DNA from 4 places in the Pseudomonas sp. LG1E9 genome. Region 1 is predicted to be linked to each of the others. Evidence: predicted binding sites of a transcription regulator. Region 1 holds the regulator's gene; each other region holds the start of a gene.

Evidence for each region. The regulator FliA, encoded in region 1, starts transcription of late flagellar genes. The targets are predictions, from matches to a motif close to CTAAAGTTTNNNNNNNNNNNGCCGNTAA.
Region 2: the regulator FliA is predicted to act here: its motif matches at 1,714-1,741, upstream of motA (flagellar motor stator protein MotA).
Region 3: the regulator FliA is predicted to act here: its motif matches at 1,070-1,097, upstream of DNK50_RS03975 (methyl-accepting chemotaxis protein).
Region 4: the regulator FliA is predicted to act here: its motif matches at 1,329-1,356, upstream of DNK50_RS17940 (methyl-accepting chemotaxis protein).

Annotation. Positions count from the first base shown of each region.
Region 1 is NZ_CP029983.1:5,071,625-5,074,723, reverse strand. It holds gene flhF (flagellar biosynthesis protein FlhF) at 1-532, shown strand, start outside; gene fleN (flagellar synthesis regulator FleN) at 639-1,472, shown strand; gene fliA (RNA polymerase sigma factor FliA) at 1,469-2,209, shown strand; gene DNK50_RS23150 (chemotaxis response regulator CheY) at 2,380-2,754, shown strand; gene DNK50_RS23145 (protein phosphatase CheZ) at 2,773-3,099, shown strand, end outside.
Region 2 is NZ_CP029983.1:1,306,980-1,310,078, forward strand. It holds gene rhdA (thiosulfate sulfurtransferase) at 1-49, opposite strand, end outside; gene DNK50_RS06150 (HDOD domain-containing protein) at 107-1,642, opposite strand; gene motA (flagellar motor stator protein MotA) at 1,810-2,661, shown strand; gene motB (flagellar motor protein MotB) at 2,665-3,099, shown strand, end outside.
Region 3 is NZ_CP029983.1:803,183-806,281, forward strand. It holds gene DNK50_RS03965 (FecR domain-containing protein) at 1-423, opposite strand, end outside; gene DNK50_RS03970 (sigma-70 family RNA polymerase sigma factor) at 407-931, opposite strand; gene DNK50_RS03975 (methyl-accepting chemotaxis protein) at 1,212-3,092, shown strand.
Region 4 is NZ_CP029983.1:3,923,476-3,926,574, forward strand. It holds gene DNK50_RS17935 (TonB-dependent siderophore receptor) at 1-1,279, shown strand, start outside; gene DNK50_RS17940 (methyl-accepting chemotaxis protein) at 1,473-2,966, shown strand.

The DNA of each region.
Region 1 (3,099 bases):
CGCCCAGGAGCAACTCAAGACGTTGGGCCGCATCCTCAATGTGCCGGTGACCCACGTCGACCCGGGCCAATCCCTGGCCAACGCCCTCGACCCGCTGCTGCGCAAGCGCGTGGTGCTGATCGACACCGCTGGCCTGCAAGCCAGCGACCCGGCGTTGCGCATGCAGCTGGAAAGCCTGGCCGGGCGTGGCATCAAGTCGAAAAATTACCTGGTGCTTGCAACCACCAGCCAGAAACAGGTTCTTACCGCTGCGTACCATAGCTACAAGCGCTGCGGCCTGGCCGGTTGCATCCTGACCAAACTGGATGAAACCGCCAGCCTGGGCGAAGTGTTGAGCCTGGCTATCAGCCATGAACTACCGGTTGCCTACCTGACCGACGGGCCGCGGATCCCGGATGATCTGCATCTGCCGCGCCGTCATCAGTTGGTCAGCCGCGCCGTCAGCGTGCAAATGCAAGAAGAGCCTAGCGAGGAAGCGATGGCCGATATGTTCGCCGACCTCTACCACAACCCGGCAAAACGGGTCGGTTGAAGTCAGGATGAACACCGTGAAATGTACCTACATCGATGGTCTGCAAGCGATTCACGCGGCCAAGCCATGTAGCCTGCGTCTAAGCAAGACAAGGTAAAGAAATAAAATGGGCAGCATGCATCCCGTACAGGTGATCGCGGTGACCGGCGGCAAAGGTGGCGTCGGGAAAACTAACGTGTCAGTGAATTTGTCCCTGGCCCTGGCAGAGCTTGGCCGTCGCGTCATGCTGCTGGACGCTGACCTGGGGTTGGCGAACGTCGACGTTCTGCTGGGACTGACGCCCAAACATACCCTTGCCGATGTGATCGAAGGGCGCTGCGAGCTGCGCGATGTGCTGCTGCAGGGCCCCGGTGGGATCCGCATCGTGCCGGCCGCCTCTGGCACCCAGAGCATGGTGCACCTGAGCCCGGCGCAACATGCCGGCCTGATCCAGGCATTCAGTGATATCGGCGACAACCTCGACGTGCTGGTGATCGACACCGCCGCCGGGATCGGCGAGTCCGTGGTCAGCTTCGTGCGCGCCGCGCAGGAAGTGTTGCTGGTGGTCTGCGATGAACCCACCTCGATCACCGACGCCTACGCCCTGATCAAACTGCTTAACCGTGACTACGGCATGAACCGCTTCCGCGTCCTGGCCAACATGGCCCAGAGCCCGCAGGAAGGGCGCAACCTGTTCGCCAAGTTGACCAAGGTCACGGATCGCTTTCTCGATGTCGCCTTACAATACGTCGGCGCAGTTCCCTACGACGAGTGTGTGCGCAAGGCTGTGCAAAAGCAGCGTGCGGTCTACGAAGCGTTCCCTCGTTCCAAATGCGCACTGGCGTTCAAGGCTATTGCCCAGAAGGTCGATACCTGGCCGTTGCCCGCCAACCCACGGGGGCATCTGGAGTTTTTCGTCGAGCGATTGGTACATCAGACGAGCGCAGGACCGGTGCTATGACAGCGAACGGCTACAACGCCTACAAGAAGTCTGCCCGTGACAGTCAGGGTGAGTTGATTGAGCGCTATGCGCCGCTGGTCAAGCGTATCGCCTATCACCTGTTGGCACGCCTGCCTGCCAGCGTGCAGGTCGAAGACCTGATCCAGGCCGGCATGATCGGCTTGCTCGAAGTGTCGACCAAATACGACGCCAGCAAAGGCGCGAGTTTCGAGACGTATGCGGGCATCCGCATCCGTGGCGCGATGCTCGATGAGGTGCGTAAAGGCGATTGGGCACCGCGTTCGGTGCACCGCAATACGCGCATGGTCAGTGACGCAATTCGTGCAATTGAAGCAAAAACCGGCCGCGACGCTAAAGATCACGAAGTTGCGGCCGAACTCCAATTGAGTCTCGACGATTACTACGGGATTTTGAACGATACCTTGGGCAGCCGCCTGTTCAGTTTCGACGACCTGTTGCAGGACGGCGAACACGAAGGGTTGCACGAGGACGGCGCGAGCGCGCACATGGAGCCGTCACGTGACCTGGAGGATGAACGCTTCCAGGGCGCATTGGCGGACGCCATTGCCAACTTGCCCGAGCGCGAGCGGTTAGTGTTGGCGCTGTACTACGACGAAGAGCTGAACCTCAAGGAAATCGGTGAGGTCCTGGGGGTCAGCGAATCGCGTGTCAGCCAGTTGCACAGCCAATGCGCAGCCCGCTTGCGGGGGCGTTTGGGAGAGTGGCGAGCGCGCTGACAGGCAGTGTGGGGAGCACTGCAAAGCGATACCGCGATGGTGATAGGCCGTCGCGGGTTCGATCCGTGGTGCCCCCGGCAGTCCTTTTTGTGTAATGCCTGTTGATTGAAATGGCGCGTCCAGGTGCTGGGCGCGTTTAAGACTGCTTGGAGGTCGAATTGGACAAGAACATGAAAATCCTCATCGTTGATGACTTCTCAACGATGCGGCGGATCATAAAAAACCTGTTGCGTGACCTTGGGTTCACAAACACGGTCGAGGCGGATGACGGCCTTACGGCGATTCCGATCCTCAACAGCGGGAGCATCGACTTTCTGGTAACGGACTGGAACATGCCGGGCATGACGGGCATCGACTTGTTGCGCCACGTGCGCGCCGACGAAAAATTGCGCAGTCTTCCCGTGTTGATGGTAACCGCCGAAGCCAAGCGTGAGCAGATCATCGAAGCCGCCCAAGCCGGGGTCAACGGTTACGTGGTCAAGCCATTCACTGCACAGGCCTTGAAAGAGAAGATCGAAAAGATCTTTGAACGCATCCACGGCTAATGCCATCGCGGGGGAGCTATGGAGCATAACGAATCGTCACAGGGAGACTTCGAGTCCACCCTGAAAAAGCATGCTCACCAGTTGGTCGACAGCCTTGAAAAAGGCCATTTCGGCGACGCGGTGCAGTTGATCCATGAGCTCAACCAGACCCGTGACCGCGGCCTGTACCAGGAAGTGGGCAAGCTCACACGCGAGCTGCACAGTGCGATCGTCAATTTTCAGATTGACCCGCACATGCCCCAGGCCGAAGAAATCTCGCAGATCACTGATGCCACCGAACGCCTGTCCTATGTGGTCAGGCTGACCGAGGCCGCGGCCAACCGCACCATGGACCTGGTGGAAAAC
Region 2 (3,099 bases), 2.5 Mb from region 1:
GCAGGTCGCTGGATTCGATCACCAGCGGCAAGCCAGAGAAGTCAGGCATGTGAGGTCTCCTGGGCACAAATGTTGGCGATAAAGGACGGCGATTGTAGCGCAAGCATCAGGCGCTGCGGTTGGTAAAGCTGTGCAGGGCTTTCTCGATGCATTGGGCGGTTTTGCCGAAGGCCTGCACGGTGGTTTCCGAGAACGGCCCGCCGCCCTGGTCGGCGACCATCACCATCACCACGCGGCCATTGCAGCTCATCGAGCGCAACAGCAGGTGTTCACCGGTGAACAGGCGGCGCAGGATCGGCGGCAGCAAGGCCGAGAACTGCGCGTGGTTGTCCGGCGTCAGGCGCACTTGGGCGGATTTTTCCAGCAGGCGTTGCAGCAGCGTGCTGTTGACCACATCAAGGCTCAGGTTGGCGGCGTCTTTGGGCAGGCCGTCGGCCTGGTGTACACGCAAGGTGCTCAGGGCGCGATCGGCCATGAACAACAGGACACGCTGCATGCCACTGGCCACCAGGGCTTCCTTGGCGCAGGTGGTCAAATGCATGGCATTGGCAAAGCGGCTCGGCTCTACGAGCAGTTCGGTGCAGCGGTTGCGCCAAACGGCCAGGGCCTCGGCAGTCGGTGGCGGCGCCGGCAGCAGGCCGCGATGGATCTTCTGTACGTGCCACGGCCAGATCAGCGACAGCGCCGGGTGCCAGAGGTCGGGCATCAGGGCGGTGCGGGCGCTGGTCACGGCTTGTTGATGAGAGTGTTGCTGCACCTCTGCCAAGGGCTGTTGCAGGTACAGGGCGGTGAGGTATTGCCAGCGTTGGGTGTGCGGGCAGGTCCAGGACTCCTGGGCCGACATCGCCAGGCCATTGGCCAGCAGCACGGTATTGGCCGGCTGGTTCAGCCAGCGACGCAGATTGGGTTCGGCGTCGAGCAATTGCTGGTGGCGCAACGGGTCGTCTTCGCGGGCGATATGCAGCGCCTTGACCAGCAAACGTTGTTCGCGCAGCAACAGGGTATAGCCCTGGGATACCCAGATCGGCAGGTGCCAGGCTTCGGTCAGGCCCAGGCACAGGTCCAGCAGGCGTACGCCGAACAGTTCCTGCTCGACCTTGCGTGCAGGCTCGCCTTTGTGGATGACGCGCAGTTCCCACTCTTCAAGCAGTTTGGGGTAGGCAACGGCCATCGGCCACAGCGGCGACAGAAACAGCAGGCTGCCCCAGTGAATGTCCTGCCAGAGCCGCGCCAGGCGGCTGCCGAACAAGCCGTTGGCCTGCTGCGACGCGTGCTGGCTCACCAGCAGCAGCTGGCGCAATGCCACGGGAATCTCTTGAGCGGGCAACGAGGGCAGGCGTGCGAGCAGTTCTTCGGCGCGCTTGAGGCCCAGGCGGTTAAGCGCCACTTCAAGGTTTTCCGCCGGTTCCGCCAGGCTGCCATGGGTGTGGCTGTTGGCCTCGCGCATCACGCTGAGCACCAGGGCGGGGCTGTTCTGCATCAGTTCGGCAATATCTCGCAACGAACTGCGACTGTCGCGGATGGCTTTGCACACTCGGTCATGGCTGGCCTGAGGAACGGGCAGCAGTACGTCGTCCAGACGCTTGATCCAAGCGGCGAGAGAGGAGGGTCTTACAGATGGGACTGTCGTTTCATTAGCCATGATTGGGGCGCGATCATCACTTGCGGTCAACACGCCCGGAGCGGGCCGAACTGGCTTTTCGCCTTAACGGGCTATAGTCTGGCGCAGTTTTGCCGATAAGAGGAACAAGAGTTTTCCAGTTCCCCCAAATATGTCCATGAACCCGACGGCGCAAGTACTCATCTCCTATGGCTAAAATTATCGGCATCATCGTCGTCTTCGCGAGCGTGCTCGGCGGGTACGTCCTGTCCCACGGTAAAATTGCGGCACTGATCCAGCCTTTCGAAGTGCTGATCATTGGTGGTGCGGCACTGGGCGCCTTCCTGCAGGCCAACCCCGGCTACATGACCATGCACGTGGTCAAGAAATCGCTGGCCATGTTCGGTTCGCGCTTTACCCACACCTTCTACCTGGAAGTGCTGGGCCTGGTGTACGAGATCCTCAACAAGAGCCGCCGCGAAGGCATGATGGCCATCGAGGCCGACATCGAGGACGCCGCCGCCAGCCCGATTTTCGCCAAATACCCGGCCGTGCTCAAAGATGAGCGCATGACCGCCTATATCTGCGACTACCTGCGCATCATGTCCTCCGGCAACATGGCCCCCCACGAGCTGGAAGGCCTGTTCGACATGGAATTGTTCAGCCTTAAAGAAGAGCTGGAACACCCTTCCCACGCCGTGACCGGCATCGCCGACGGCATGCCTGGCTTCGGTATTGTTGCGGCGGTGCTCGGTATCGTGGTGACCATGGCATCCCTGGGCGAAGGTGACCAAGCGGCCATCGGCATGCACGTAGGTGCGGCGCTGGTGGGTACGTTCTTCGGTATTCTCGCGGCCTATGGTTTCTTCGGCCCGCTGGCCACCTCCCTGGCTCACGATGCCAAGGAAGAAATCAATCTGTACGAATCGATCAAGGCCAGCCTGGTAGCGTCCGCGTCCGGCATGCCGCCATCGCTGGCGGTCGAGTTCGGTCGCAAGGTGTTGTACCCGAAGCATCGCCCAAGCTTCGCCGAGCTGGAACAAGCGGTTCGCGGTCGCTAAGCCATGGAAAACAACCAGCCGATAATCATCAAGCGCGTCAAGCGCTTCGCTGCGGGGCACCATGGTGGCGCCTGGAAAATCGCCTTCGCCGACTTTGCGACGGCGATGATGGCGTTCTTCCTGGTGCTGTGGCTGATGTCTACCGCCACGCCCGAACAGAAGATCGCCATCGCCGGTTACTTCAAAGACCCGATTGGCTTCTCGGAAAGTGGTACGCCGTTTGTGATCGACCTGGGCGGCTCGCCGCAGTTGGCGCCTGAGCGCACCATCAACCCAGAGGTCAAGACCGAGGCCCCGCAGGAAAAAATCCCGATCGAGCGTGACACGGTCGAGAGCATGGCCGAGCAGGTCGAGCAGGAACGCCTGGAGTTGTTGCTGCAAGAGTTGCAGACCAAGGTGGATGAAAATCCGCAGCTGCTCAAATTCAAGGATCAGATC
Region 3 (3,099 bases), 2.0 Mb from region 1:
GTTGAGTTGCAGGCGAGTGCCCTCGGGCAGTTGCATGTTGCGGCGCTCGCCGGTGGCTGTTGCGAAGTCAGAAGTCCAGCGCTGCCAACCGCTCAGATCCCGGCTTACCCATACCGCCGAACCCACCAACAGTGCTCCGGACAATAGCTTCAGTGCCTGCCGCCGCCCAAGGCCCTGAGCACTGTTTTCCAGTGCCCTGTGCGTCTCGGGGATCGCGGTCAGCTGGCTATTCAGCTCCTGCTGCAGCGCCTGAACCCGTTGCCAAGCCAGTTCATGATCATGATGAGCTTCGCGCCAGTGCTCACATTGCACGAGCAACTGAGTGTTGGCGCTGTTGTTACGCAAGCGCAGCATCCAACTGATAGCCTGCTTGACCACCCTAGGATCTGGGCCGCAGCGTGTGGAGTTATCCATGGGTGCCATAACGCAGGACGTAGCAGTGATAAAGCGCCTCGGCGACATAACGTTCAACTGACCTCAGTGAGATACCCATCTGCTGCGCGATCAGTTTGTACGTTAGCCCATCACACTGGGCCATCAGAAATGCCTTACGCACCTTGGGTTTCAAGCCTTCCAAAAGCCGGGCGATGTCCTCCAGCAACTCCAGCACCGATACTCGCGCCTCAGCACTCGGCGCCAACGCTTCGGGCAGATGGGCGATTGATTCGAGATAGGCCCGTTCGATCTCCTCGCGGCGCCAGTGATCAATGACTAAACCTCGGGCAATTGTGCGCAAAAATGCCCGTGGCGCCTTGAGTTCAAAACGCTCGGTTCTCTGCAGCAGGCGTACGAAGGTGTCTTGAGCCAGGTCTGCAGCATCGGCTGCATTACCCAGGCGGCTGCGCAGCCAAGTGTTCAGCCAGTTGTGGTGGGTGCAGTAAAGCGCCTGCACAACGTTTTCTTCACACGAGATGTACTCAGAGGGCGGCATGTAAACGAGCTCGGCCAGACGTCACAAATGATAATTAGTCGCATTGTTTGATAGGCGGAAAAAATTTGCAACTCTGGTCCTTGTACGACAACCACTGGTCGGTTTCCTACTTAAAAAGAAGATCTTTCCCACAAACCCCTAAGTTTTGCTTCGACGTGGCCGAAAGCCTGATAAGCCATGTGTGCACCGAAATAGAGCGGCCTGAGAAGCTGCCGACACCGTTACATGGAATGCTCCATTCGGCCCGCTCACCCCCCTTTGGCAAAAAGAAGTCGATGAAATGAATCTCAAATTCAGTCATAAAATTTTGTTGGCCGCGTCAGGCGTTGTGGTTCTGGCCTTCGCGTTATTTACCCTTTACAACGACTATCTGCAGCGCAGCACCATCAAGCAGAACCTGGAGTCGTCTATTCAGCAGTCTGGTGAGCTCACCGCCAGCAGCGTGCAGAACTGGCTCAGCGGTCGAATATTGGTGCTCGAAAGCCTGACGCAAAACGTTGCCCACCAAGGCAGTGGGGCTGACCTCCCGGGGTTGGTCGATCAACCAGCGTTCACTTCGAACTTCCAGTTCACCTATGTTGGCCAAACTAACGGGGTGTTCACCCAGCGCCCGGACGCAAAGATGCCTGACGGTTACGACCCTCGTCAGCGTCCTTGGTACAAACAAGCGGTGGCTGCCGATAAACCCATGCTCACGCCGCCCTATATGGCCGCAGTGGGAGGGCAGATCGTAACGATCGCCATGCCGGTGAAAAAGAATGGCGAGTTGCTCGGCGTGGTCGGCGGAGACCTGAGCCTGCAAACCCTGGTGAAGATCATCAACTCGGTGGATTTCGGCGGTATCGGCCATGCGTTCCTGGTCAGCGGTGACGGCCAAGTCATCGTCAGCCCTGACGAAGACCAAGTGATGAAAAACCTCAAGGATATCTATCCTGGCATCAGCCTGCGCATCGAGAAACTTAACCAGGAGGTCGTCCTCAAAGGCCAGGATCGCATCCTGTCGTTCACGCCTATCAGTGGCTTGCCTGGTGCTGATTGGTATATCGGTCTGTCGATTGATAAAGACAAAGCCTACGCACCGCTGGGTAAATTCCGTACGTCCGCATTGATTGCCATGCTGATCGCCGTCGTCGCGATTGCCGTGCTCTTGAGCTTGCTGATCCAAGTGCTGCTGCGGCCCCTGACCACCATGGGTATTGCCATGCAGGACATTGCCCAAGGCGAGGGCGACCTGACCCGCCGCCTGGCGGTCACCAGCAAAGACGAGTTCGGAGAAGTGGGCAGTGCGTTCAACCGGTTCGTGGAGCGTATTCACGCCTCGATTTCCGAAGTGTCCTCAGCCACACGCCAGGTGCATGACTTGTCCCAGCGTGTGATGGCGTCGTCCAATGCCTCGATCATCGGCTCTGACGAGCAGAGCGCACGCACCAACAGCGTGGCCGCAGCCATCAACGAGCTGGGCGCCGCTACCCAGGAAATCGCACGTAACGCCGCCGACGCTTCACAGCACGCCAGTGGTGCCAGCGAGCAGGCCGACGATGGGCGCAAAGTAGTTGAGCAAACCATCCTGGCAATGTCGGAGCTGTCGCAAAAGATCAGCCTGTCTTGCACCCAGATCGAAACTCTGAACGCCAGCACTGACAACATCGGCCACATCCTTGATGTGATCAAAGGTATTTCCCAGCAAACCAACCTGCTGGCATTGAACGCGGCCATCGAAGCGGCTCGTGCCGGTGAAGCAGGACGCGGATTTGCCGTGGTCGCTGATGAGGTGCGTAACCTGGCTCACCGTACCCAGGAGTCGGCTGAAGAGATTCATAAAATGATCACTTCGCTGCAAGTGGGTTCGCGTGAGGCAGTGACCACCATGAATGCCAGTCAGACCTCCAGTGAAGAAAGCGTTCAAGTGGCCAACCAGGCGGGCGAGCGCCTGGTCAGCGTTACGCAGCGAATCGTCGAGATCGACGGCATGAACCAGTCCGTCGCTGCGGCCACCGAGGAACAGACTGCCGTGGTGGAAACCCTCAACGTCGACATCAACCAGATCAACCTGCTGAACCAACAGGGCGTGACCAATCTCAACGAAACCCTGAAGGACTGCGATGCGCTCTCGCAACAAGCCAATCGGTTGAAGCAGCTGGTCGATAGCTTCAAGATTTGATCTGCCG
Region 4 (3,099 bases), 1.1 Mb from region 1:
CACCGACTGGGAAAACAAGGACCAGGAGATCAACACGGTCTTCGCCGAACTGCGCCAGAACCTGGCCAACGACTGGAAGCTGCAAGTCAACGCCAACTACGCCGAGCAGAAAGCCTTGTTCTCGGGCTCCTACCAATCGCGTTGGGCGGCGGACAAGTCGCTGGGACGAACCGTCTACCAAGCCGCCTACGACGAGAACCAGGCCGGCGTCGACGCGTTCGTCAGCGGTCCGTTCCAGGCATTCGGGCGCAGCCATGAGCTGGTGGTCGGCGCCAGCCGCCGCATTTACGACATGACCAGCCACGACTACAGCCCGTACGACACCAATTGGCCGATCAACGCCGGCAAACCGGACTTCGTGCACACCTCCGACACCCGCGAAATCACCACCCAGGACGGCGTCTACGTCACCACCCGCCTGAGCCTGGCGGACCCGCTGAAGCTGATCCTCGGCGGGCGCCTGGACTGGTACGACTACGATGCCCACGGCAGCAACAGCGGCGACTACAAAGTCACCCGCAACCTGACGCGCTACGCGGGCCTGATCTACGAGCTGGACGACCATCACTCGGTCTACGTCAGCTACAGCGACATCTTCACGCCACAGAGCGCCAAGGACATTTCCGGCACGCCGGTCAAGCCAATCGTCGGCAAGAACTACGAGGTCGGCGTCAAGGGCGAATACCTGGGCGGCGCGCTGAATGCGAGCGTCGCACTGTTCCGTGTCGACCAGGAAAACCGTGCTAGCCAAGTGACTGTGCAGAACTGCCCGCAGACGGAGTGCTATGAAGCCTCCGGCGAGATCCGCAGCCAGGGTATCGACTTCGAACTGCAAGGCGCCCTGACCGACAACTGGCAGGTCGGCGGTGGCTACACCTACGCACGGACCCACACCATCAAGGATGAAGCCAGCCCGGAGAAGGTCAACAAGCAGTACGACACCGACACCCCGGAGCATCTGTTCAAATTGACCACCCGCTACAACCTCCAGGGCCCGCTGGAAAAATTCCGCGTGGGCGGCAACATCTCCTGGCAGAGCCGCATGTACAACGACATCAAACTGGCCGACGGCAGCACCTACCGCCTGCAACAAGGCGCCTACGCCGTCACCGACCTGATGGCCGGCTACAGGGTCAACGACCATCTGGACCTGCAGCTCAACGCCAACAACATCTTCGACCGCAGCTACTATTCGTCGATTGCCAACTCCGTGAGCTATGGCGGCGACTCGTACGGCAACCCGCGCAACATGATGCTGACGGCCAAGTACAGCTTCTGACCCTCATCAAGGCTGCCCGCTCGGGCAGCCTTTCCTCTTGTTGCGGCACTTAAAGTCCCCACCACAAATGCCGATAAGCCTTTTGGCACCCCGATCCTGAAAAAAACCTGATACCTGCTTTGCTCTGTACCCGCGCGCCATCGTGGCACGCCGCATGCTTTGTTCCTGGCCAGACCACATGGAGTAAGAGTGAATGCCTGTCCACGCGCGCTTCCTAGAGCACTACCGCAAGGCCGACCGCATCATGCTGGCGCTGATCTGGCTGATGACACTGTTCTCCGTAGGCCTGGCGTTCTGGCACGACACCCTGGCCCAGGCAATCGTCGTCGGTGGCGGCACCAGTGTGGTGCTGACCGCGCTCTACCGCGCCATCGGCGGCACCCGGGCAATGCGCTGCGCACTCGGCGCGGGCCTGATGATCATGGCCGCGCTGCACATCAACCAGGCCCAGGGCGTGATCGAATCCCACTTCGGGATTTTCGCCCTGCTGGCGGTGCTGACGTTCTACCGCGACTGGCTGCCGATCCTGGTGGCCGCACTCACTATCGCCGTGCACCACGTAGTCTTCCATGCCTTGCAGCATCAAGGTTTCCCGGTGTTCGTGATGGAACACCATGGCGGCTGGACCATGGTGTTTGTGCACGCCTTCTACGTGGTGATGGAAACCGTCGCCCTGCTCTACCTCGCCGTGCACAGCCACGCCGAAGCCGTCGAGAGCCAGGAAATGCTCGAAAAGATGCTCGCCGTCACCACCCAATTCACCGTGGAAACCGCCCAGGGCGAAGGCAAGGTGCACGTCTCCCTGGCCAAACGCTTCGACCACTTCCTGCACCAGATCACCGGCCTCATCGACGGGGTCGCCCGCGACTCCCACGGCCTCGGCCAACTCGGCCAGGAACTGGCCCACGCCAGCGGCACCCTGGAAAAAGGCGCGCGCCACCAACTCGCCGAAATTGCGCAAATGACCGACTCCATGGAGCGCATGGAACACGCCATGGGCAACATTACAGTGCACGTCGAGGAAGCCGTAGAACACGCCGGCATCGCCAGCCAGCAAATCCTGCGCGGCCAGGAAAGCGTCGGCCGCGCCCAACACGAAATCACCCAACTGGCCACGCGCCTCAGCGGCACCCACCAGACCGTCCAAGGCCTGGCCGTGCAGGCCGAACAGATCGGCTCGGTGCTCGAAGTCATCAGCAGCATCGCCAACCAGACCAACCTCCTCGCCCTCAACGCCGCCATCGAAGCCGCCCGCGCCGGCGAACAAGGCCGCGGCTTCGCCGTCGTCGCCGACGAAGTACGCAGCCTGGCGCAACGCACAGCCGTCTCCACCCAGGAAATCAAAACCATCATCGACAGCTTGCAGCAAGGCAGCCGCGAAGCCGTCGAAGCCATGCACGACAGCCGCCAAGGCGTAGAGCGCTGCGTGGAAGACAGCCAGGTCGCGGTGGACATGCTAAGGGCCGTGGGCAATGACATCAGCCAGATCGATGCGCTGAACGGACGAATCGTCACCACCTCGCGGGAACAGAGCTCAGCAAACCTGGAAATTGTCGGGCGGTTGCAGTCGGTGCAGGGCATTGCCCAAAGCACCGCAGACGATGTGGAGATGCTAGCGCGGAGCAGCGAACAACTGCCGCCGATTGCAGTGCGGCTGGATGCGTTGGGGCGGCGGTTTCATCAGTGAGGTAGCGTTTCTGCCTCTGCTGAGCGACAGCTATGGGTCGGTTTTTGACGGTCGCGATGGGCAGGAATCGGCCAAAAGGAGCCAGTCAGGGGCGTCCAGCGAAACAGGGGCAATTCAGTAGCAGAGGCAAGCT